Regions from separate parts of the Salinibacter sp. 10B genome, predicted to be linked through region 1. Evidence: riboswitches for the same ligand, from Rfam matches in the RefSeq annotation. Region 1 holds a riboswitch; each other region holds the start of a gene.
The links. Region 1 has a riboswitch for S-adenosylmethionine ahead of BSZ35_RS05445 (PLP-dependent aspartate aminotransferase family protein). Riboswitches for the same ligand answer to the same signal wherever they lie in the genome.

Region 2: it holds a riboswitch for S-adenosylmethionine, as region 1 does, so the genes downstream of both, BSZ35_RS12235 (O-acetylhomoserine aminocarboxypropyltransferase/cysteine synthase) here and BSZ35_RS05445 (PLP-dependent aspartate aminotransferase family protein) in region 1, are expected to answer to the same signal.
Region 3: it holds a riboswitch for S-adenosylmethionine, as region 1 does, so the genes downstream of both, BSZ35_RS00670 (NADPH-dependent assimilatory sulfite reductase hemoprotein subunit) here and BSZ35_RS05445 (PLP-dependent aspartate aminotransferase family protein) in region 1, are expected to answer to the same signal.

What each region holds. Positions count from the first base shown of each region.
Region 1 covers NZ_MQWC01000004.1:1,241,904-1,249,092, reverse strand. The annotation lists gene BSZ35_RS05460 (hypothetical protein) at 1-116, shown strand, start outside; gene uvrB (excinuclease ABC subunit UvrB) at 388-2,493, shown strand; gene BSZ35_RS05445 (PLP-dependent aspartate aminotransferase family protein) at 2,797-3,996, opposite strand; SAM riboswitch class I at 4,097-4,241, opposite strand; gene BSZ35_RS19470 (hypothetical protein) at 4,502-4,660, shown strand; gene BSZ35_RS05440 (hypothetical protein) at 4,682-4,921, opposite strand; gene BSZ35_RS19465 (hypothetical protein) at 4,918-5,088, opposite strand; gene BSZ35_RS05435 (EF-hand domain-containing protein) at 5,389-5,961, shown strand; gene BSZ35_RS05430 (hypothetical protein) at 6,033-6,305, shown strand; gene BSZ35_RS05425 (damage-control phosphatase ARMT1 family protein) at 6,479-7,189, shown strand, end outside.
Region 2 covers NZ_MQWC01000004.1:2,971,279-2,978,467, reverse strand. The annotation lists gene BSZ35_RS12245 (aspartate kinase) at 1-336, opposite strand, end outside; gene metX (homoserine O-acetyltransferase) at 543-1,607, opposite strand; gene BSZ35_RS12235 (O-acetylhomoserine aminocarboxypropyltransferase/cysteine synthase) at 1,737-3,083, opposite strand; SAM riboswitch class I at 3,216-3,395, opposite strand; gene BSZ35_RS12230 (DUF2892 domain-containing protein) at 3,668-3,883, shown strand; gene BSZ35_RS12225 (serine hydrolase) at 3,892-4,707, opposite strand; gene BSZ35_RS12220 (hypothetical protein) at 5,482-5,973, shown strand; gene BSZ35_RS12215 (hypothetical protein) at 6,357-7,189, shown strand, end outside.
Region 3 covers NZ_MQWC01000004.1:90,510-97,698, reverse strand. The annotation lists gene BSZ35_RS00680 (phosphoadenylyl-sulfate reductase) at 1-302, opposite strand, end outside; gene cobA (uroporphyrinogen-III C-methyltransferase) at 321-1,175, opposite strand; gene BSZ35_RS00670 (NADPH-dependent assimilatory sulfite reductase hemoprotein subunit) at 1,189-3,060, opposite strand; SAM riboswitch class I at 3,475-3,618, opposite strand; gene BSZ35_RS00660 (AAA family ATPase) at 3,805-5,193, opposite strand; gene BSZ35_RS00655 (sucrase ferredoxin) at 5,451-6,350, opposite strand; gene BSZ35_RS00650 (AAA family ATPase) at 6,580-7,189, shown strand, end outside.

The DNA of each region.
Region 1 (7,189 bases):
ATCCGTCAAAAGGCGAGCTGATCTATCAGGAAACGGAACCCACGCCCACATCCATGGTGGTGCAGTTTCGGAATGGACGGATTGTCCGGATCGATTGGGAATTCTACTTTACCTGAGTCCTCCGCCTGCGTCCGTTTGGTTCTGTTAAGCCGGTGGGACGCATTCGCGCTCGCCGACAAGGCGCTGCTCTTTTGCCGAATGAGGTCTGGGGCGACTCTTGTACGCACCTCTTCGCGAGGGCGGGACGAGAGCAAATAATGGATCCCTGTAAATCTCGAGTGTCGTCCTCCCGTTGGGCCGTGCGAATGCGCAACCTGCCAATCTCGCATCGGTTTTACGATTCTCGGGCACACATAATTTCCACAGCATCAAGTCTCCCGTCCCTTCATGGAGTTGAGCGAAGTCCCGGACGTTCCCGAAGACGCCCCCCGACCGTCCGAGACCGGGGGGCAATTCGACCTGATCTCTGACTTCGAGCCGATGGGCGACCAGCCGGGTGCCATCGGCGAGCTTGTCGACGGCATCGAGCGAGGGGACGAGTATCAGACGCTACTGGGGGCGACGGGGACGGGCAAGACCTTCACGGTGGCAAACGTCATCGAGGAGGTGAACAAGCCCACCCTCGTGATGAGTCATAACAAGACGCTGGCGGCGCAGCTCTACGGCGAGCTCAAGCAGTTCTTTCCCCATAATGCCGTCGAGTACTTCATCTCGTACTACGACTATTACCAGCCGGAGTCGTATATCGTCCCCAGCGACACCTACATCGAGAAGGACGTGGCGATCAATGACCGCATTGAGCGCCTTCGGCTGCGGGCGACCTCCGAACTTGTGAGCGGACGTGACGACGTGATCGTGGTGGCCAGCGTCTCCTGCATCTACGGCCTTGGCTCACCGGCAGAGTTTCGGAAAGAGATCGTGCCCATTGAGCGGGGACAGGAGGTGGAGCGTAACGATCTGCTTCGCCGCTTCATTGACCTCTTCTATGAGCGCAACGACATTGAATTCGAGCCCGGGGTCTTCCGTGTGCGTGGGGATGTGGTTGATATCTTTCCGGCCTATCGTGAAGAACAGGCCCTGCGTATCGAGTTCTGGGGGGATGAGATCGACCGTCTTGCCCTGATCGATCCGGAGAGCGGGCGGGAATTGGAGGAGCTCGACACCTTTACGTTGTATCCGGCGCAGATCTTTGTAACGCCCGAAGACCGGCTCAAGACGGCCATCGATGACATCAAGGAAGAGTTGCGCTGGCGGCTGGCGGTATTGCGCGAGGAGGGCAAGATGGTGGAGGCCCAGCGCCTGGAGCAGCGCACCATGTTCGACCTCGAAATGATGCAGGAAGTGGGCTATTGCTCCGGCATCGAAAACTACAGTCGCCACCTTACGGGACGAGAGCCGGGCGAGCGCCCGTATTGTTTGCTCGACTATTTCCCCGATGATTTTCTGCTGGTGGTCGATGAGAGTCACGTTACCGTCCCACAGGTGCGCGCCATGTACAACGGCGACCGGCAGCGCAAGCTGAAGTTGGTGGAGCACGGCTTTCGCCTCCCGTCGGCCCTCGACAACCGCCCACTCACGTTCGAGGAATTCGAGGAGCTGACCCCGCAGACCATTTTCATGAGTGCCACCCCCGCTGACTACGAGCTGGAGCAGAGCGGAGGGGTGTTCGTGGAGCAGGTAGTGCGGCCCACGGGCATTCCCGATCCGGAGATCGACGTGCGTCCCACGGGCAATCAGGTGGACGACCTGATGGAAGAGATCCGCAAACGGGCCGAGAAGGGGGAACGGGTGCTCGTGACGACGCTCACGAAGCGGATGACGGAGGATTTGGCCGACTATCTCGACAGCTACGGCGTGGATGTGCGCTGGATGCACTCCGACATCGACGCGTTGGAACGGGTGGACATCATCCGCGGTCTACGACTGGGCGAGTACGATGTACTGGTGGGGGTCAACCTGCTGCGCGAGGGGCTGGATCTCCCCGAGGTGTCGCTCGTCGCCATTCTCGACGCCGACCAGCGAGGCTTTCTGCGCTCGGAAACCTCGCTCATCCAGACGGCCGGGCGCGCGGCCCGCAACGTGAATGGCACGGTCATCCTCTACGCCGACGAAATTACAGAGGCGATGGAGAAAATGATGGCCGAGACGGAGCGCCGACGGGAGCGTCAGCTCGAGTATAACGAGAAACATGACGTGACGCCTGAGCCGATTACGAAGTCGCCCGACGAGATCAAGATGGGGACGGCCATTGCCGACGAGAAATCCGACGGGGAGGGAAGTAGCGAACGGCACCACTATGGCAGTCCGGATCAACTCTCATCCGAGGTGGCCGATCCGGTGGTTGAGTACCTGAGCGACGACCAGAAGCGGGACCTCATCGATCAGATGGAGGAAGAAATGGAAGAGGCGGCCGAGAATCTGGAATTCGAGCGTGCCGCTGAGTTGCGGGACAGCATCGAGGAATTGGAGGAGCAACTGGAGGACGATGGGTAGGGACTCAAGGATCGTCAGTAGGAGGTGGACGGAAACCGCCCCTCGAGTTTTTGTCTTCTGGATGTGGATTTTAGCAACAAGGCCTACATCCGGGCCAGATGTCTTCTGCATTCAGCGGATGCAGGGTTCGATTTCATTGGCCTCTCCCCGTTCGGAGCGATCCTGAGCCTGATGATGGGACTCACGTGGGCCCTCCGCGTGTTTTGGCAATATGTCCGAGGCCCAATTGATCGAACGGCCGTGAATACGAAGGGTGAGCGGAGAGAAGAGTAGCCGAATGATCGTTCGATCCGCCCGGCGACCTCATGTTCTTGTCTGTACCGGTTGCGGGGGGCGAGCCGGTTCAGTTTCAGGAGCGCGTGCGGTGTCGAAGGCCTGCTCCAGATCGTGGAGCAGATCGTCGGTCGACTCGATTCCGACGGAGAGGCGGACGAGATTTGGAGGAATGGTAGCCCCTTCGTGGGGCGCGTGCGGACTCGAGGCACGACTCATGGACGCCGGATGCTCGATGGTCGATTCCACGCTGCCTCGCGCTTGCCCAACCGAAAATACATTAAACGCCCGAAAAAGTGCGTTGATGTTCACGGTTTCGTCGACCGCTATCGAGACGAGGCTGCCGTAGCCGTCCTGCTGACGGCGCGCGGCCTTGTGGCCTGGATGGGTGCGCAGTCCGGGGTAGAAGACGCGGTTCACCGCCGGGTGCGCGTCGAGTTCGTAGACGACCGAGCGGGCATTCTTTTCGTGCTGCTGGACGCGCACGGAAAGGGTCTTCGTGCCGCGAAGGATGAGTTTGCTGTCGGCGGGAGACGCGTAGAGTCCGTACGCGTCTGCGATGCTATCAAGCGCTTCGGCCCGTGCGGTCGATTGGGCCACGACCGCGCCCCCCGTCACGTCCGAGTGGCCGTTCAGGCGCTGGATGGATGAGTAGACAACGAGATCGGCGCCCAGATCGAGGGGACGCTGCGCAACCGGCGACAGTACCGTATTGTCGACGATGAGTAGCAGGTCGTTTGCGTCGGCGAACTCGGAGAGGGCGTCCAGATCGGCAATGCGGAGATGCAGATCGGACGGCGTTTCCACCCAGAGCGCCGCGGTGGTTGGGCGGAGGGCCGTCGTCAGCGCCTGAAGGTTGGACGGGTCGCAGTAGGAGACCGAGAGCGTGCCCCGTTCGTCGAGGTGGGAAAAGAACTGCGCTGTATCCGCAGAACACTCGCGCCCACAGATAAGGTGGGCATCCGCGTCAAGGAGATGCGTGATGGCCGCCATGGCCGAGCGTCCAGTTGAACAGGCCACAGCCCCTGCGCCGCCGTCAAGATCGGCAAGCGTCTGTTCGAGTGTGGTTCGGGGAGACGAAGAAGGACGGGGCGAAGACGTCCCGTTCGTTCGTCCTGCCGGCTCAATCGAGTGAGAGGCGGGGGAATGGCTGGACGTACCGTCGCCGCGGGGGGCAGAATCGAGAGTCTGGCCGGCACGGGACAGCGTGGTCTCCGGGTCGAAGTCCATGGAAGCAGCCGCGTCTTGGTGAGCGAAGAAGAGGAATCGGTCTCACCAAGACGACAGAGGATAGCCCCGGAACCGCAGCACGACTGCGGGCGACGCGTTCCTCTCATCTTTCTCCGAAAACCACAGCAGAACTGAGGAGTCGGAGCAGGAGTTGGCACCAAGACGGCTCGCCTTCATTTGTGCGGGGGCGAACCCGGTTGCCACGACGTCATCGGGCCTGTTCCCTCGGTCGTTCTTGATGAGACGCCTTTATAGGAAGGAAGGAACCCGAAAGTGTCAAGTTGTCTCACGGAATCCTCAAACTGCAGGAAGGCGGGGAGCGCCGGTGGACAGTCTGAAGTGGAAAGGGGCACCTCTTCCGTTCCAACGGAATCCTGCAGGGGCGATTTTACAATAGAGACATCTGAGGGCACGTGGCAATGTTGACCTTCAGGGCCTTCAGGGAGTCAGAAGAGTCGGGGGAGACCGGCACCTGCTTCTACATCAAACTAGCGAAATCCCTCCCATGTCAGAACAAACCATCTGGGTGCTCGCGCTCGGAATCGTTGCGCTCGATCTCCTGCTGTTTATGGTGCCCATCGTGCCATTCCTAGTGGCATACGTTCTTGTGATGCGTCCGCCTTGGTTTAAGGCGTTTGTCGACGACCTGTACAGCGAGACCTGAGTGTGGCAGAAAAGACGGAGGCTACTGGCGAGGCGCCTGTCGAGAGGAGGGCGGCTCGCCTCCGGCGACATCTTGGGGAGTGGTGGCAAAGTAGTACCACGAAAAGCCTCCCGCGATGACGATAAAGGCCAGGCCAAGCCCCAGAATTTCACGAACGGACGTTTGGGGGGCAGCCGTCATCTCAGGGAGGGCTACGAGGCCGCCGACGAGTACGACAAACGCAAAAATGAGGAGCCCAAAGTACTCGACGAGAACATTCATTCGGACATAACCTCGGTTTTCTCAACGAGATCAGCGAGGATCCATAGCGACGGTACCCAGAGTCCTACAAAAATGCCGGCCTGCTTGCTGCCGCTGAACCAAAGATAAAGAGAGAGGGCAAGCGCCAATACGCCGGCGGCAAAAATCCACCCTTTGCTGTTCGACATGAAACGGGAGCGGTTCGTCGGTGAGACAATGGAGAGAGCCAGTCGAGCCCTTTGACAATTCGTGCTCACGTTACGAAACCGGTTCCGCTGCCGATCCGGTGGGACGCGAATTGTTGCAGCAGTCGCACATTTGCGGATCGAGTTGCAGTATGGGACAGCGGGGGCGAACGTCCTCTCAGAATTGAAAAAGAAACTCCGCGGCTCAGAACTCCGTTTTTCGCCCTACATCTTCTTTTCTGTCCATTTTCCGGTAGTCCAATTCTCAATTTCGTCGGTTCTCACGCACATCGGACCCTATTCATGCTTGGCGATCTACAGCGACGAAAGGCGGCCTACTACTTCGATCTCATTGACGAAGACGACAACGGGGTCATTGAGGCTGCGGACTTTCGAGAGCGAGCCGATCGGCTGGCAGAGAGCCTCGACGTGTCCGACGGCGAGGAACGGGCACAACTGCGTCGGCGCGTGATGCAGTGGTGGCAGCATCTCTCGACCCTTGCGGACGAAAACGATGATGGGCAGATCACGCGGGAGGAGTGGCGGATGTATTGGGCCCGCTTTAAGGTCGCGGTGAGCATGGGGAGCGATCGCCAGTCGATTTCAAACTTGCAGAAAGCGGCCCGGTACACCTTCCGAGCCATCGACCGAACGGGATCCGGGCGCATCACCGAGGAGGAGTTTCTGAACTGGCTTGCGGCCTGGGATGTGGAGGCGGACGAAGCGGTGTTTCGCCGTCTCGATCGGGACGACGATGGGTACCTCACGGAGGCGGATTTGGCGGAAGCCACTACCGAGTTTTACCTCTCAAATGATCCATCGGCGCCCGGCAATGTGCTGTATGGCGAGTTGCCGGAGGAGGTGGAGCAGCTCTGAGGTGATGCTTCTGGGAGGCTGGAGGGGCCGAGTCTCCGATCGGGTCCCAAAGGATAGAGACCGTCTCTGTGATGTCCGATGCGGCTTATCAACCAGTTGAGTGCCGGTTCTACGACGAACTGGGGCTTCGCATGATGCGGGGCACGCCCTGTCGGCTGATTGTCGAGACGGGCGATGAGTGCGTTGAGCAGGCCGGGCGGATTAGCGATCTATACACGGAAGGCACGGCTGAGTATATTCGCCTCGATGGGGGAACGACTATTCGATTGGATCACATCGTGAGGATTGAACAGGAGGAGCAGAAGGCGAAAGAAGAGGCACATCAGCCCGGGGCAACGCCGTAGAGCATTTGGGGAGCCACGTCGCCCAGATCCGGTCGGAGACGCCCCCCAACGACCTGTTTGGTTGCACACGCGGTGGAAACAACTGCAATCTTTGACTTTGAACATGAACGCCCAAGCGCACAGGAGCGTTACGGGAGCCGTCCCGATGCTTTTTCTCAGATCGTTCCGTGCTCGTGAATCGCCTGTCGACTGATAACGATCGTCCCCCGCCCCTTCGAGGCACGGACGCAGACTCTTTTGCTCATCATACCATTACTGTCCGATGGCCGCGCATCGCGCGTCGGGTCATTGATGAAAATGACGCTCCGGCCAGCATCACCGACCGGATCCAGGCCCTGATCGACGAGATTCCAGAGGGCCCCATCCGGCGGCTGGACGATCCAGGAGCCCCCGATGAGACGCTCTGGAACGAGCGAATTGCGCCCTACGAGGGACAGTCGTGGCTGGAGGTCCCGTGGTTCTTTGGCGAAACGTACTTCTACCGCCGCATCATGGAAGCCACTGGGTACTTTCAGTCTGGTCCCGGGAGATGGTCCGATCCGTTCACGCGACAGAAGGAGCAGGGCTACACGGCGTCTCTCGATGCCATTCGCACACTAGCCCAGGGGCGAGCCGAGGCGCTGTCGGCAGGGACGGGTCGTGAGGAACTCGTCCGCCTTGTGCGGACGGCCCTCTGGGGGAATCAGGCGGATCTCAGCATGTGGGCGGCCGATGCAGAGGGCCCGGATCATATAGGGACAGGGCAGGAGAGGGAGCACACGTTGGCCGACGATACAGCCGCGGCCCTCGATCATCTGGAGACCTTCGACCGCCCGGCGCGCATCGACGTGTGGGCGGACAATGCAGGGTTTGAGCTGGTCACCGATCTTGCTATGATCGACGGG
Region 2 (7,189 bases), 1.7 Mb from region 1:
CAGCTCGGCCTGCAAAACAGGCTCGTACTGGCTGCACGCCGGACCATCTCCAACCACTTCTTTTGCGAGTGTACGGTAGCGTCGCCCCACGTGGCGGACCCACGCCTCGGCCGTAGCCCGATCTCCGCGCGTTTCGTCGGCGGCCCGCACGAGGTCGTCCGTAACCCCCGACGCAGCCGAGACAACGACAACGGGATGGCACGTGCCGACGGCGTCTCGAATGATCCGACAGACGTTGCGGAGCCCGTCCGCAGCCCCCACGGAGGTTCCACCAAACTTCAGCACGCGAACCGGTCGCGCGCGTTGAGACGTACACGAGGAGGAGCGCTCAGGCATGGAACGAGGTTTCGTTTTCCGTATTTCGTGTCGAGGTCATTTTCAGGTTTTCTATGGCGATACGCAAGTGTGTTGTACTCACTGATCGGCCCCACCGGATGAACGAAGGCAATTCTGCGGAGGGATTCACACCCTGTCCCGCATTGCACGGCACTGCCCCATATATGCGAATGCCTCCGGCATCGTGCCCTCCCTTCGCGGGATGATCATGCCGCGACCGACGACGGCACATTCGCGTTCGCGCGCCAACCGGCCACCATCTCGCTCAGCTCCTCGAGCTCAATGAGGAACGAATCGTGCCCGTGTGGGGAGGACAGAATCTCGAGGGTCGCCTGCGGCAGATGCTGCACCAACTCCTGTTGTTCAGAGAGGGGATAGAGCACATCGGAATCGATGCCTACTACGAGGGCCGGCTGTTCGATAGACGCCAGCACCGCCTCATACTCTCCTCGATCGCGAGACACGTCGTGCGTGTCCATCTGCTTCGTAAGCGTCACGTAGCACTGCGGGTCGAAGCGATCTACCAGTTTTTTGCCCTGATGGCGCAGATAGCTCTCTACCGCGTAGGGCTTCTCGGATTGCTCCTCCATTCGCTCGCGTCCAAACCGTCCGTCGAGCGAGTCGCGGGAGCGATAGGACACCATCGCCATCATGCGGGCCGTGGAGAGCCCGCTCGTGGGGGGATCGTCGAGCGGATACTCGCCGTCCTGCCACTTGGGGTCGGAATAGATGGCCTGCCGCTGCGCCTCGCTCCACCCAATTTGCCAGGCGCTGTGGCGCCCCCCGACAGCAATGGGCACGATCGACTGCACGAACGGCGCCCCGTCGTCGGTCGTCTCGAACGCCCACTCCAGCACGTGCATCCCCCCCATCGAGCCGCCGACGGCACAGGCCACCCGCCGCACGCCCAACTGCTCCAGGGCGCGGCGGTGGAGCTGCACGGTATCACGGGTGGTAACGATCGGAAAGTCCGTGCGGTAGCGGGCTCCCGTCTTCGGATTTACCGTAAGGGGCGAGACCGTGCCATAGGGAGACCCCGGCACGTTCAGACACACGACGAAATCCTCTGTGGGATCGAGGGCCCGATCCCGTCCAAGAAGCGCCCCCCACCAGTCGGACACGTCCGGATCCCCGGTGAGGGCATGACACACCAGCACGGCATTGTCGCCCGCCGCGTTGAGGGTGCCCCAGGTCTGGTAGGCCACCGGTACGTCCCGCAGCGTCGTCCCGTCCTCAAACGTAAACTGGGGGAGGGTGAGGGTTTGAGGCATTGGAGCAGGAGAGGCGAGTTCGGAAGGAGTAGAAATAGTCGATGATCAGAAACAGGCCCACGTATTGCGTATCCCGTATTGCGTATCTAGAGCTCCAAGCCAGATAAAATACGCAATACGGAATACTCGCTACGCGGCAGCAGTCGACGGAAGCGACGCAAATGCCTGATCGAAGTCGGCCTTGATGTCATCGATGTGCTCAATGCCCACCGAGACGCGCACCATGTCCGGCTCAACGCCAGAGGCCTTCTGCTCCTCCTCCGTCAGTTGCTGATGAGTCGTGGAAGCCGGATGAATGACGAGGGTCTTCGCGTCCCCCACGTTGGCGAGATGACTGGCCAGCTCCACGTTCTCGACGAAGGCCTGTCCGCCCTCCGTACCGCCCTCGACGCCGAAGGCCAGCACTGCCCCGTAGCCGTTCTCCAGGTATTCGTTGGCACGCTCGTGGTACGGATGGTCTTCGAGTCCGGGATAGCTCACCCACGACACCTCGTCTCGCTTCTGAAGCCACTTCGCCAGCTCGAGCGCATTGTCGCAGCTCCGCTGCACGCGCAAGGAGAGCGTCTCCAGTCCCTGCAGCAGCAGGAACGAGCCAAATGGATTCTGAGACGGGCCAAAGTCGCGCAGGCCCTCTACACGGGCGCGCATGGCAAAGGCCACGTTCGTGTCGAGCACACCGTCCGGGCCAAACGTCTCCCAGAACTTGAGGCCGTGGTAGTTCGGATTCGGCTCCGTAAACTCCGGGAAGCGACCGTTGTCCCACGGAAAGGTGCCGGCATCCACGATGACGCCGCCGATGGTGGTGCCGTGGCCACCGATCCACTTCGTCGCGCTGGCCGTCACGATGTCGGCGCCGTGCTCGATGGGCTTGCACAGGAAGCCCGCGGCCCCGAACGTGTTGTCCACCACGAGGGGCACCCCGTGGTCGTGCGCGATGTCGGCGATCCGCTCGAAGTCGGGAATATTGAAGCGCGGATTGCCGATCGTTTCCAGGTAGACCGCCTTCGTATTTTCGTCGATTAGACTCTCGATCGAGTTCGGATCATCCCCGTCGGCAATGTGAACGTCGAGCCCCCGGCGGGGGAAGGAGTTCTTAAACTGGTTGTAGGTGCCGCCGTAGAGATAGCTCGTGGAGACGATGTTGTCGCCGTGCTCACAGAGCGTGTTGAGGGCAAGGAACTGGGCCGACTGCCCACTGGCCGTTGAGACGGCCGCCACGCCGCCTTCGAGCGCTGCCACCCGCTTCTCGAAGACGTCGTTCGTCGGATTCATGATGCGGGTGTAGATGTTGCCGAACTCCTTCAGGGCAAAGAGATCGGCCCCGTGGTCCGCATCGTCGAAGGTGTAGGAGGTGGTGGCGTAAATGGGCACGGCCCGGGAATTCGTCGCCGGGTCCGGCTCCTGGCCCGCATGGAGCTGAAGGGTCTCGTAGCGGGGCGACTGTTGATCGTCCGGTTGTCCGTTTTCGCTGCTCATGGCACGCTCGGGATGGTAATGAAGGGAGAAACCATCCAGAAGAGCGAACGCACCAATCGCGGCGGGGAATAAAAAAACCCCAACCGCGAGGGGAAGCGGATGGGGGAACCACAACCATAGGGTCGAAGATCCCACTCATCTTCCCCCGACGCGGCATCGACGACGACCTCGTTCGCGAGGAACGAGCAATCGAAAACCGATGCATCGGGGCAGGACGGGGCACCATTTTCTCGACCCACCAATGTCGTTGGTGAACCGAGACGGTTGCCAGGGCTTCACAGGGCCTGCTCCCTCCACCCTTCTGGATGAATGTAGTGCTGATAATATTTTGTCTTCGGTCTCTAACAATACGCGCCACCTCGGTTAATGTCAACGAGGTATCGGAGGAAGTTTTGACGAACTGGAAACAGACTCCGGCATCCGGGACGATTCTGTCTGACAACACGGTGGACGAACGACGTACAGGGGAACGCTCCTTTTCTGTGACCTCTCATAGAGAAATCCCCTACAGACGCACTGCCCGACGCTTCCGATACTGGATGATACCTTTTCCTCCTTCTTTTTCGCTTAATCCGAGGTATGTTATGACCAAAAATATGGGCTTTTTCGACCGAGTCATTCGCGTGCTGGCCGCCCTCTTCGTCGGGATTCTCTTCATTACCGGCCAGATCTCCGGCCTCACGGCCTGGATCCTGGGCACGGTGTCTGTGATTTTCTTGCTCACCAGTGCGGTGGGCACGTGCCCGCTGTACCTGCCCTTTGGCCTCTCGACGCGTACGGGCCGAAAGGCAAAGGCATGAACTCCCTCTCAGGACCCCCTCTGGGCATCGTACACGACACGTGAGATCCGCGAGAGTGTCTCAACCCCAGCGGGCACGTCCGACAGGTTGCGCGAGAGGAGCACGAGTACGTACGTCGGTCCCTCGGGGACAAACACGATCCCGGCATCGTGGCGGACGCCCGTGATCCATCCTGTCTTGTGCGCCACCTCTACCGTATCGGGCAGACGAGCGGGAATCATCTCCGTGTGTTCTTGTGCCTTCAGAATATTGATCATCTCGGCCGAGGCCTCTTCACTGACGGCCGTGCCGCGGGCGATGTGCTCAAACAACACGAGGAGGCCGTGCGCCGTCGTCGTATTGTTGCGGTTCCTCCGGAACGCCTTCGAATCCTCCACGCCGCGCCGCACCTGAAGGCCCTCGGCCCCCAATCGGTGCATTGTGCGAGTTACCTTCTCCGGCCCCACCACCTCAAGGAGAAGGTTCGTCGCAAGATTGCTGCTGGCCGTAATCATGACGCGCATCAACGTGCGAATCGACCGCCGGTCCCCGAGGTGTTCGTACAGCGCGTCGTGGCTATCGTCCGCAGGATCTAGGGCGTAGGGGCTTTCGTCGACGATGCTCCGAAATTCGTTCTCGACCCGAATCGAATCGTCGAGAGAAAACTGACCGTTCGCGGCCTGGCGATACAGCTCCACCATCACCGGCACCTTCATCGTGCTGGCGGCATGGAATTCCACGTTGGCATCGAGTAGCACTTCTTCGCTCGACGCCTCCAGGGAGCGGACGGCCACAGCACACTCCCCATCGATCGATTCGAGGAGGGGACGGATGTGTTGTACCACGGGAGGAAGGTGAGGCGATTCAACGCGACGGATACGCTCGGACGAACACAAATCGCTCTCTGATCCGATCAAGTCCGGAAAAGCGAAGGCGATGGCATTCGTCTTGGGCTCTCGCTCACGCTCTTGTAACGTATTGGTTTTTCGGTCGTCCCCTTGAGAGAAGGTTCTCCAATACGGTTTTCGCCCACCCTCCGACCGTCTCCAGCCTCACAAATGAAAGGAAAAGAAGATCGCTATCGCTACTGTGCGTGTCAGAATCGTCTCACGATCCATCGGCGGCACGGAGCAGGTTTGGAAGATGCGGACGATGCCACCGCCGTCTTAATCTGTGAAGCATGCGGGAACAAAATAAAGGATCGCTCCCCGCGTATGGAGTCAGTAGAATAAGAGACCATGATGCCGATTGAGATTTCGCTTCAGACCCTCGTTGGGCTCCTCGTAGCCGGAATGCTCTTTAGCATTTGGTGACTGTACGGCAGAGGCTCGTTTTCCTCATAGCATGGTCTCTCGACTCGGGCAAATCCGGGTCCTGTGGATGTCGCGTACGATTGGGTACGCCATAAGCCCACAGGTGGTTGCCCCCTCCTCTATGGTGCGGATGGACATGTCTCTCTAGTTTTACGATCCGCGTCTCTATAAAAACGTAAGGAGGATGCTATGAGACGATTCCCAGGAGCACTTGTCATTACACTTGTCATTGGATTATTCTCGATCGGGTGCGATGGGGTTGCCCCCCGTTCGGAGACGATAGAGCCCCTGGACCAGGAATCATCAGTGATACAAAAGCAAGGGACGGCAATTGAGGCGTCTCTCGCCCAGCAGTTGAATGCCGTCCGACAGAATACCAAGAAATATCGAGACATTGAGGCGGCCCGGGCGGACGGTTATGTGCCCGTTTCACCGTACGTCCCCGGAATGGGCTTTCACTTTGCGGACCGGGTTCCGCCCTTCGGGACGGACCGAGACGACCCGCCGGTGCTCGTCTATTTTCCGAATGAATCCTACACCCCCGCGCCCGGAGACCCACACGACGCAATGCACGATGACGACCTCATTCTCGGGGCCGTTGAGTACATTGTTCCCGGCGATCAGACCTGCGCCCCGCCCAACCTCTTCAACGACGAGCAGTCCCCACGCACGTTAAAGGTGTCGGAGGCACACGGCTGGCACTACGAGAGTGCCGAGGACTTCACGGGGCTTCACGCCTGGATCCATCGGGGCAACCCGGCCGGGGTTTTTCACCACACGAACCCGAACATTGACTGAGGCTCTGCATCACGTTGGCACGTGGCTGACACGTGCACCGAGTGTGTCAGTCCCGTGATGGGTTCGTTTCCCGTCTCGTGCCTGTCCCTTAGGGTGGGCACGAGTCGGGGACGAGCCGTCCACGTGCCATAGTATTTGGCCACGCATGAAGGGGAGGCAAGAAAAGTTCTGAGGGCATTGGTTTTTGAAGGAAGGGCATTCGTAACAACATCTACACGAGACGTGTGGCCGAAAATGGGGCACTGGCCCGTATTGAAGTCCTCAGATGGGAATTTTCATTCCGCCGACACGCACCGAGAAGGAGAGCGGATGTAACGTCGGCAGTTTCGGATCGTCCACTCTAGAGAAACAGAATATCCACGAACGAGACCTACCGCCTCTCCATGGACCACAATCGAAATACGTCACTGCTGAGTCGCGTCTTGTCCAGTACTGCTGTCCTCGTCGCGTCGGTCCTTCTGCTGGGGGCCTGCGACTCGACCGGGCCTACAATGGAGGGAAGCACCGTAAAGGTCGGGTTTGCAACGAGCTACTCGACCTCCGGAACGACTGCGGCTACCCTCAAGTCGAACCACGATGGCTTGGACATTGACGGATCGAATGGGACTCTTTCGATCACAGACCTTCGTCTCATCGTCTCCGAGGTCGAGCTCGACGGCGACGACAGCGCAGATTTTGAGGCGGGGCCCTCATTCCTGGATCTGCCCCTCGACACGAATGAGGTAGCTCCCTTGGCTGACAATCAGATCCCGCCGGGCCGCTACGACGAGTTCGAGTTTGAAGTCGAAGACGTCGACGCAGACGAAGACGACGATGACGAGCAGTCGCTCCAGGCCCTTCGCGAATCGATCGTTGAGGATTTCCCCAACTGGCCGGACGACGCGAGCATGGTCGTCGTGGGCACGTTCACACAAAATGACGGCACGTCCACCGACTTCACGACCTACTTTGAGGCGGAGATCGAGATTGAGCGCGAGCTGAGTCCGCCGCTTGAGGTGACGGGCGACGGCCTCTCCCGCAGCCTCACCGTTCGCCTGGACCCGACCCGCTGGCTCCGCAACTCAGACGGGACCGTTCGCGACCTTTCGCAATTCGACTACGCGTCGACCGACGAACTCGTGGAGTTCGAGGCAGAGTTTGAGGACGGCGTAACCGAAATTGAGGTCGATGATGACGAGGACGACGATGACGACGACGGAGACGATGACGACGATGG
Region 3 (7,189 bases), 1.2 Mb from region 1:
AACGAAAGGCCGGAGTGCACTCGAACGATGTTGAGGTCGAATCGAGCCGCAAGTTGGTCGCGAAGGTTGTACGTTTCTGGAAAAAGAACGTCAGTGTCGAGGTAAAACACCGTTGCCCCCGGCTTCACCTGCTCCAAAAAGTGCATGAGCACGACGCCGGACGCCCCGAACCCGGTTCCCATGACGGCCTTCTTCGGCTCAAAGGTCTCGAACACCCAAGTCAATACCGCACGTGGATGGGCCGACTCAAACCGGGCGTTGATCGCCGCAACATCCTCGTCGATCCAGGTAGTCGTGGACATGCTCAGAACACGGATTGGTTAGGCAGAAAAGGCAGCGTTCGGCAGCACCGGGGTTCGTGGGGAGGGCGCAGATGGCGACTGCACCTCCGTCTCCGTCGGAAAATCGCTTCCCTCCGTCGACGCATCGTCGAACCAGTCGAGCAGTCCCCCCCAATCCGCGACCTCTCCGACCACAATGGTCACCGGTGGGTCGAGAGGGCCCAAACGTCCCCCAATCGTATCGAGAGTCCCCCGCACCACCTGTTGGTCGGCCGTGGTCCCCGTCGCAATCACCGCGACCGGCGTATCGGCGTCCCGCCCCCGTTCGATCAAGGTCTCCGCAATCTGGGGAAGGCGGCGCAGTCCCATCAGGATGATGAGGGTGTCGACCGACGTCAGGTGATTCCAGCTCAGGGCCGTATCGTCCATCGTGCAGGTGTGGCCCGTCACCACTGTAAAGGCGCGCGAACGCCCCCGGTGCGTCACCGGAATCCCGGCGTAGGCCGGCACCCCTGTAGCACTGGAGATGCCGGGAACCACCTCAAACGGAATCTCGGATCGGTGTAGGTGTAGGGCCTCCTCTCCCCCGCGCCCAAAGACGAAGGGATCGCCCCCCTTCAACCGCACGACCTCTTTCCCGCGACGGGCCTTCGTCGCGAGAAGCGCATTGATCTCAGCCTGAAGCACCTTGTGCTCCCCTGGGGCCTTCCCAACGAAGTAGAGATCAGCCTCCGGCTGCGCCACCCGCACGAGGTCTGCGTGTACGAGTCGGTCGTATACGACCACGTCGGCTCGCTGAAGGAGGCGCCGGCCCTTCACTGTGATAAGGTCTGGATCCCCCGGCCCGGCCCCCACCAAGTACACCGTGCCCGAAGTACGGCTGTGCTGTGTCATCGGGTTGGGTTGGTTAGTTGAGTGAGGGCAGCGAATCAAACTCGACCCGATCGAAGAAATCCCCGATCGGTTCTCCCTCGTGCCGCCGGTCGGCATAGTCGCGCAGCAGAGTACGAATCGTGGGGACAATCGCCTCCATGTCCACCAGGTCGGCGTAGGGCTCATTCAGGCGCGAGCCGTCGAGCCGTCCCCCCAGGTAAATCTTGTACTTGTGGAGCGACTGCCCCACGATGCCGATGTCGGCGACATAGGGACGCGAGCAGCCGTTCGGACAACCGGTCATCCGAATCGACGGCTTGACGTCGTCAAGCCCAAGAGCGCTCATCTCTGCTTCAATCTCATCGATGATCACCGGGAAAACCCGCTCCGACTCCGTCAAGGCCAATCCGCAGCTCGGCAGGGCCGGGCATGCCATGGAATACTTCTGTGTATTCGTCAACTCGGCGGGCAAGGCCACCCCATGCTCCTGCAGAATCCGCTCCACGGATTCCCTCTCGTTCTCGTGAAGATGCGTAAGCAGGATGTCGTGATTCGGCGTCAGGCGCACCCCCGGCTCCAGTTGCTCCACGATTGTTCGAAGCGCAGTCTTGAGCTGGAATCCCTCTTCGTCTTTGATGCGCCCATTCTCGACGGAGACGCCGTAGAAGTAGTGGCCGTTGCCCTGCTCATTCCACCCCTCGTGCAGGTCGAGTTCCGGATCGGGCACGTCGCGCCAGTCGTCGAGACGACGCCCGAAACGGTCTTCCACCTCGTCGTGGAATTTCTCCAGCCCCCACTCGTCGATCAGATACTTCATCCGGGCACGTTTCCGGTTCTTCCTATTGCCGTGGTCGCGCTGGATTTTGAGGATCGCCGTGATCACCTCCAGCGCCTCCTCCTTCGGCACGTAGCCGAGGCGGTCGGCAAGACGGGGAAAGGTTTCGGGCTTGTTGTGCGTGTTGCCGAGCCCTCCTCCCACCAAAATGTTGAAGCCTTGCAGTTCATCGTCCTCAACGACGGCGATCAGACCTACGTCATGGGTGAACACGTCGACGCAGTTATCGCCGGGATAGGCGAATCCAATCTTGAACTTGCGCGGCAGATAGGCCTTGCCATAAAGCGGCTCCAGGTCTTCGCCGCGCTCTTTGCGGCCGTCGTAGATTTTCTTGATGGTCTCGACGCTTTTTTCCTCGTCGTCGTATTCCTTGAGCCAGACGTCATGGTAAGCCGGGGTGTCCGGCGTTGTCCTCTCGGCAATCTCCTCGGCGTACTCTTGAATTTCGTGCCGGACCGGATCTTCAATGGGCGCCGGGCAGCACATTGTGTTGCGCACCACATCGCCACACGCCCCGAGCGTGGTCACCATGGCCTCGTTCAACTCCCGAAGATGTGCCTTGAGGTCGTCCTTCATCACGCCGTGGATCTGAATCCCCTGGCGCGTGGTGATGCGGATGGTGCCGATGCCGTACTCATCGGCCAAGCGGTCGTGAACGAGATACTGGTCGGCAGTAAGCTTCCCCCCTGGCAGACTCGACCGCACAAAAAAGTAATAGTGCTTGTCGTCCAGCTGCTTGCGGAGATCGCGGTCGTCCTGCTGGTAAATGCCGCAGTGCTTCAGCACCTCTTTCTGTTCTTCCAAAAAGTGATCCGTGTCCTCGGCCAGCTTCTCGGGAATGCCCGAGTAGAGATATTCGCTTTCCTCTTTGTGTATCTCAGTGTCGGACTTGGTCTTCTCTTCTTTCTGGGCACTGTAGCCGGGCGGTAACGGGCCTGCAGGACCGGAGTCGTCGCCCGGTGACGGCAGGTCGGGCGTTTTCGTACCCGCTGGCTCATCATCGTCCTCGGCCCCGCTCTTCGGCTCCTCTGGAGCACCGGAAGGGTCTTCGGCAGAATCGTGAGTAGACATCAGTTGATGTGGTTTGTCGTCGGTTCAAAACAAGAAGTGAGGTCGTATTCCAGGCCTCCTCCCTCGCCGATCTACGGAAGGGGTACAGGGCGGAGCAACAGTGCTCCAATGTCGAGTGGAGCCCCTTAGGCCTACTCCGGAATACGATCACGGGAAAACGGCGACTAGCGACAGGTCGCCATCCGACAAGACGAACACAGACAGATCTCCATCAACGCGGTCGACACCGCGAAAGAAATGAGAAAGGAAAAACCGAAAGACCTGCCAAAAAGATGCATGGTTGCATGTAAAGATGAAGAGTACAACACGGTACCACACCGTTGCCTCCATCCCCCCTCCATCCCTGGGGATTAAAAAAACCTCTTCCGCAGTGGTGAGCGGAAGAGGAACAGCGTACCAACGGTACGAGTCTTCCGCTCATCAATCCCCAGTAGTTGAGGCAGGACGGGGCACCTTTTTCCCGACGGTGCCGACGGCGAACGTGTCCGCCTAGGTCGGCTGTCGGGACGGTTGCCAGGGTTTCACGGGGCCTGATCCCTCCACCCTTCTGGATGAGCAACGGGGTTGTCTCGAATGTCACCCAAAGATATAGGGCTCGAGTGAGAGCATGTCAACGGCGGCCTCGGCACAACACTTCGTCTTCATTTTTTCTTCCCTTTTGTTGTACCAAGATGTGGTATTTTGTTCTACATGTAAATACATGTTCTATCCTATTCTTGAGAATGTCTCACATTGCTCGTGGGGTTACTGCGTAGATGTGGATTCGTCGGCGGTCTCTGCGTACTTCTGCGCTCGCTTCACCACGTCCTCGTCAAAGTCCCGCTCGCGCCACTGCTCCAGCCGCTCGGCAACGTCCTGCTCGTACCCCTGGCCGGTGGGCTCGTAAAAATAGGTGCCCTGCATCTCATTGGGTAGGTACTGCTGCGGTGTATAGTGCTCGCGGTAGGCGTGCGGATACTTGTATCCCTCGCCGTGCCCCAATCCCTCCTTGTCTCGGCTCGGGTCTTTGAGGTGTTGGGGAATGTCTTCCGTCTGCTCGTCGCGGACGTGATCAAGGGCATCGAAGTACGAAAAGGTCGTATTGCTCTTCGGCGCCGTGGCGAGGTAGAGACAGCATTCGGCAATCAGAAACTGTCCTTCCGGCATGCCAACATACTCGAAGCCTTTCGCAGCGCTTTCGGCCACCTGTAGAGCACGCGGATCGGCCAGCCCCACGTCCTCGGCGGCAAAAATGAGCATCCGGCGCAGAATGAAGCGCGGCTCTTCTCCCGCGTACAGCATCCGGGCAAGCCAGTAGAGGGCGGCGTCCGGATCGGAGCCCCGCAGACTTTTGATAAAAGCACTGATGGTGTCGAAGTGGGCATCTCCTTCCTTGTCGTACAGCACCGCACGCTGCTGGATGGAGTCCTCTGCCACCTGGAGGTCAATGTGCACCGTTCCCTCGGCGTCCGGGTCGGTGGTTTCCACGGCCAATTCGAGGGCATTGAGCACTGAGCGGGCATCCCCATTCGCCGTGTCGATGAGATGGTTGAGGGCTTCTTTTGTGATTTGCACTTCCCGATCGCCATAGCCGCGCTCGTCGTCCGTGAGCGCCATCGCCGCCACCTGTCGGAGATCTTCCTTATCCAGCGGCTCCAGTTCGAAGAGGCGCGACCGGCTCACCAGCGCGTCGTTTACCTCGAAGTATGGATTTTCCGTCGTGGCCCCGATGAAGGTGACCGTCCCGTCTTCTACGTGCGGCAACAGGGCGTCCTGTTGCGCCGTGTTGAAACGGTGCACCTCGTCGATGAACAGAATGGTGCGCGTCTGGTGGTGTTTGAGACGGTTCTTGGCCTTCTGGATTGCCTCGCGGATGTCGTTGACGCCCGACAAGACGGCATTGAGGGACGTGAAATGCGCCTCGGTGGTGTTGGCAATGATCCGGGCGAGAGTGGTCTTGCCCGTGCCGGGGGGACCGTAGAAGAGAACGGACGTGACGCGGTCGGCCTCGATGGCACGGCGGAGGAGCTTTCCTTCCCCGATAAAGTGCTCCTGGCCCACGAATTCGTCGAGCGTTCGGGGGCGCATGCGATCGGCCAGGGGGGCACGCTCTTCGCGGGCCTGCTCGGCCTGTTCGGAGAAAAGATCGGGCATCAATGCCTGTGGTTCGTTTCAAAGTCCGGTGCCGTATCCCAACTATGCTCCTCGGGTCTTGCGTTCCGAATGGACAGTCACGCAGATCTAATGCCTCATGGAAGAACGGAGGATCTACTGCCAGTACGCCTCCGCGTTGTATCCGAAATCTGTGTGTATGGGGGTTTGGGTGTTGATTGGTCTCTGCTCAGTGCAGGGTTCGGTACAGCCTCCCGTTTGAATATTGCAGTTTGTCTTCTCGAATGAGCGACAGGTTCTCAATCGCCTCCTTTCGAGGCGTCCCAGTTCACCATCCACTCCACGTCGGGCTTCGTCTCGTCACTCCCACAACTATGCGGAAAGGCAACTGGGCGCTCCCGCCGCTGCACGTGTGCCGTTCGCGTGTGTCCGTCGGCCGTCACCTGTATCGTCCAGTGCCCCTCGTCTCCCTCCACAACCGTCCCCTCCACAGCCGTGAGATCATAAAGATCGAGGCGAGCCCGGAGGGACAAACACGCGGCCTGCACGGGACGAGGCTGATCGACCTGTCCGCGCACTCGATCGAGATCAAACAGCCGCCCGCGGTGATGAGCGGAGAGAAGATCGGGCACGTCTTCTGGGGAAAGCCAGCCGTACTGCGTACCGTGCGGCAAAACCAGTATGATGGGCGCGAATCGGTGCCCCCCAAGGTGCGATGTCTGCCAGGCGGCGTCGGGAGTGACGTCAGCGGCGGCCTGCGCGACCGGGCGCCCCCATTTGGCACAGCAGGCGTCCCGCTTTCCATTGACACAAGTGAGCACAAACGGATCCGGATCATCGTCTCCGACGGTTGCGGTCAGCACCCCCGGCACGTCCAGCGCCGGCAGATCGTCGTACGCCTCCAGCGACCAATCATGAACGACCGGCTCCCCCCCGGCCCGCACCGCAACGCATCGAATGCGCCCCGGCGTGTCCCACGTCCCGAGCCCTCGCCGGATGAGCTGCACCCGCAGGTCGGGGACGGCCGCCTGCCATTGCTCAAGCGCTGGTTGTACCGCAGCAGACCAGTCGGCCTCCTCGACCGCAGATTCGCCCCAGGGCGACGGATCCTCAATGAGAAGCCAGTGGGCAGCCTCCGTGGCAGTCCCGGCCGGGGATACGCCGTGCGAACGAGCAAGCTGAGAACAAAAAGCTGACATGAGCGGCCGTCAAGTCGACAAATGGGCGTGTGGAGAACGTTATATGTCCGACGACTCACGGACTTCCGTCCCGCTTCTCCTTCGGGTCGAATTTTTCCCAAACCCGACGCCTACTCCAACTCAGAGCCGCCCTCGCCCTTACGAAGGAGATGCGAATCCCGATCGTCCACACGCCGTTCACCTCCCCCGTTCCGCTGAACTCTTCCTCGCCACTCAGTCCCATCCCCGAATGACCGACGCGTCCCCTTCTCCCGATTCGCCTTCGTCCCCCTCCGCTCCGTCCGCTCCAGAATCGACGAAATCCGACATCCCTACGCCTCCGTCCCTCGAACCGTACACGCGCCACTATCCCCCATGGGCCCAAGAGCTGGCGCGGAAGTACTTCACCAAAACAATCGCCGCGTTCATTCTCCACGGCGACATCCGAGATGTGGTGCCCACCGAGGACCGGGACGGCACCCGCATCTATCCGCCCCTGCGCACCTTTCTCACAGACGACCTTTTCGCGGCTCGCGACATTGTCGTCTTTTATGACCGCAGTGCGGGAATCCACTTTGCCGACGACGCCTCGAAGACGGATTTCAATCGTGCGCTTTCCGGGCACGACACCATCTTCGGTACCGACTATCAGAAGAACTTGCCGAAGGACCCGCCGCGCGTCTTTTCGCTCCTGGAAAACTACTTTCGGCTCCGACTCTCGGACGGCAAGCGGGTGGCCTGCATCATCGACTACGCCGAAACGGTAGCCCCAATGGCGGAAGCGTCGATGTACTCGGCCGAGGATCGGCAAGCACTCGTCTATCTTCAGAAATGGACCCGCGACTCGCTCTTCTTGGAGA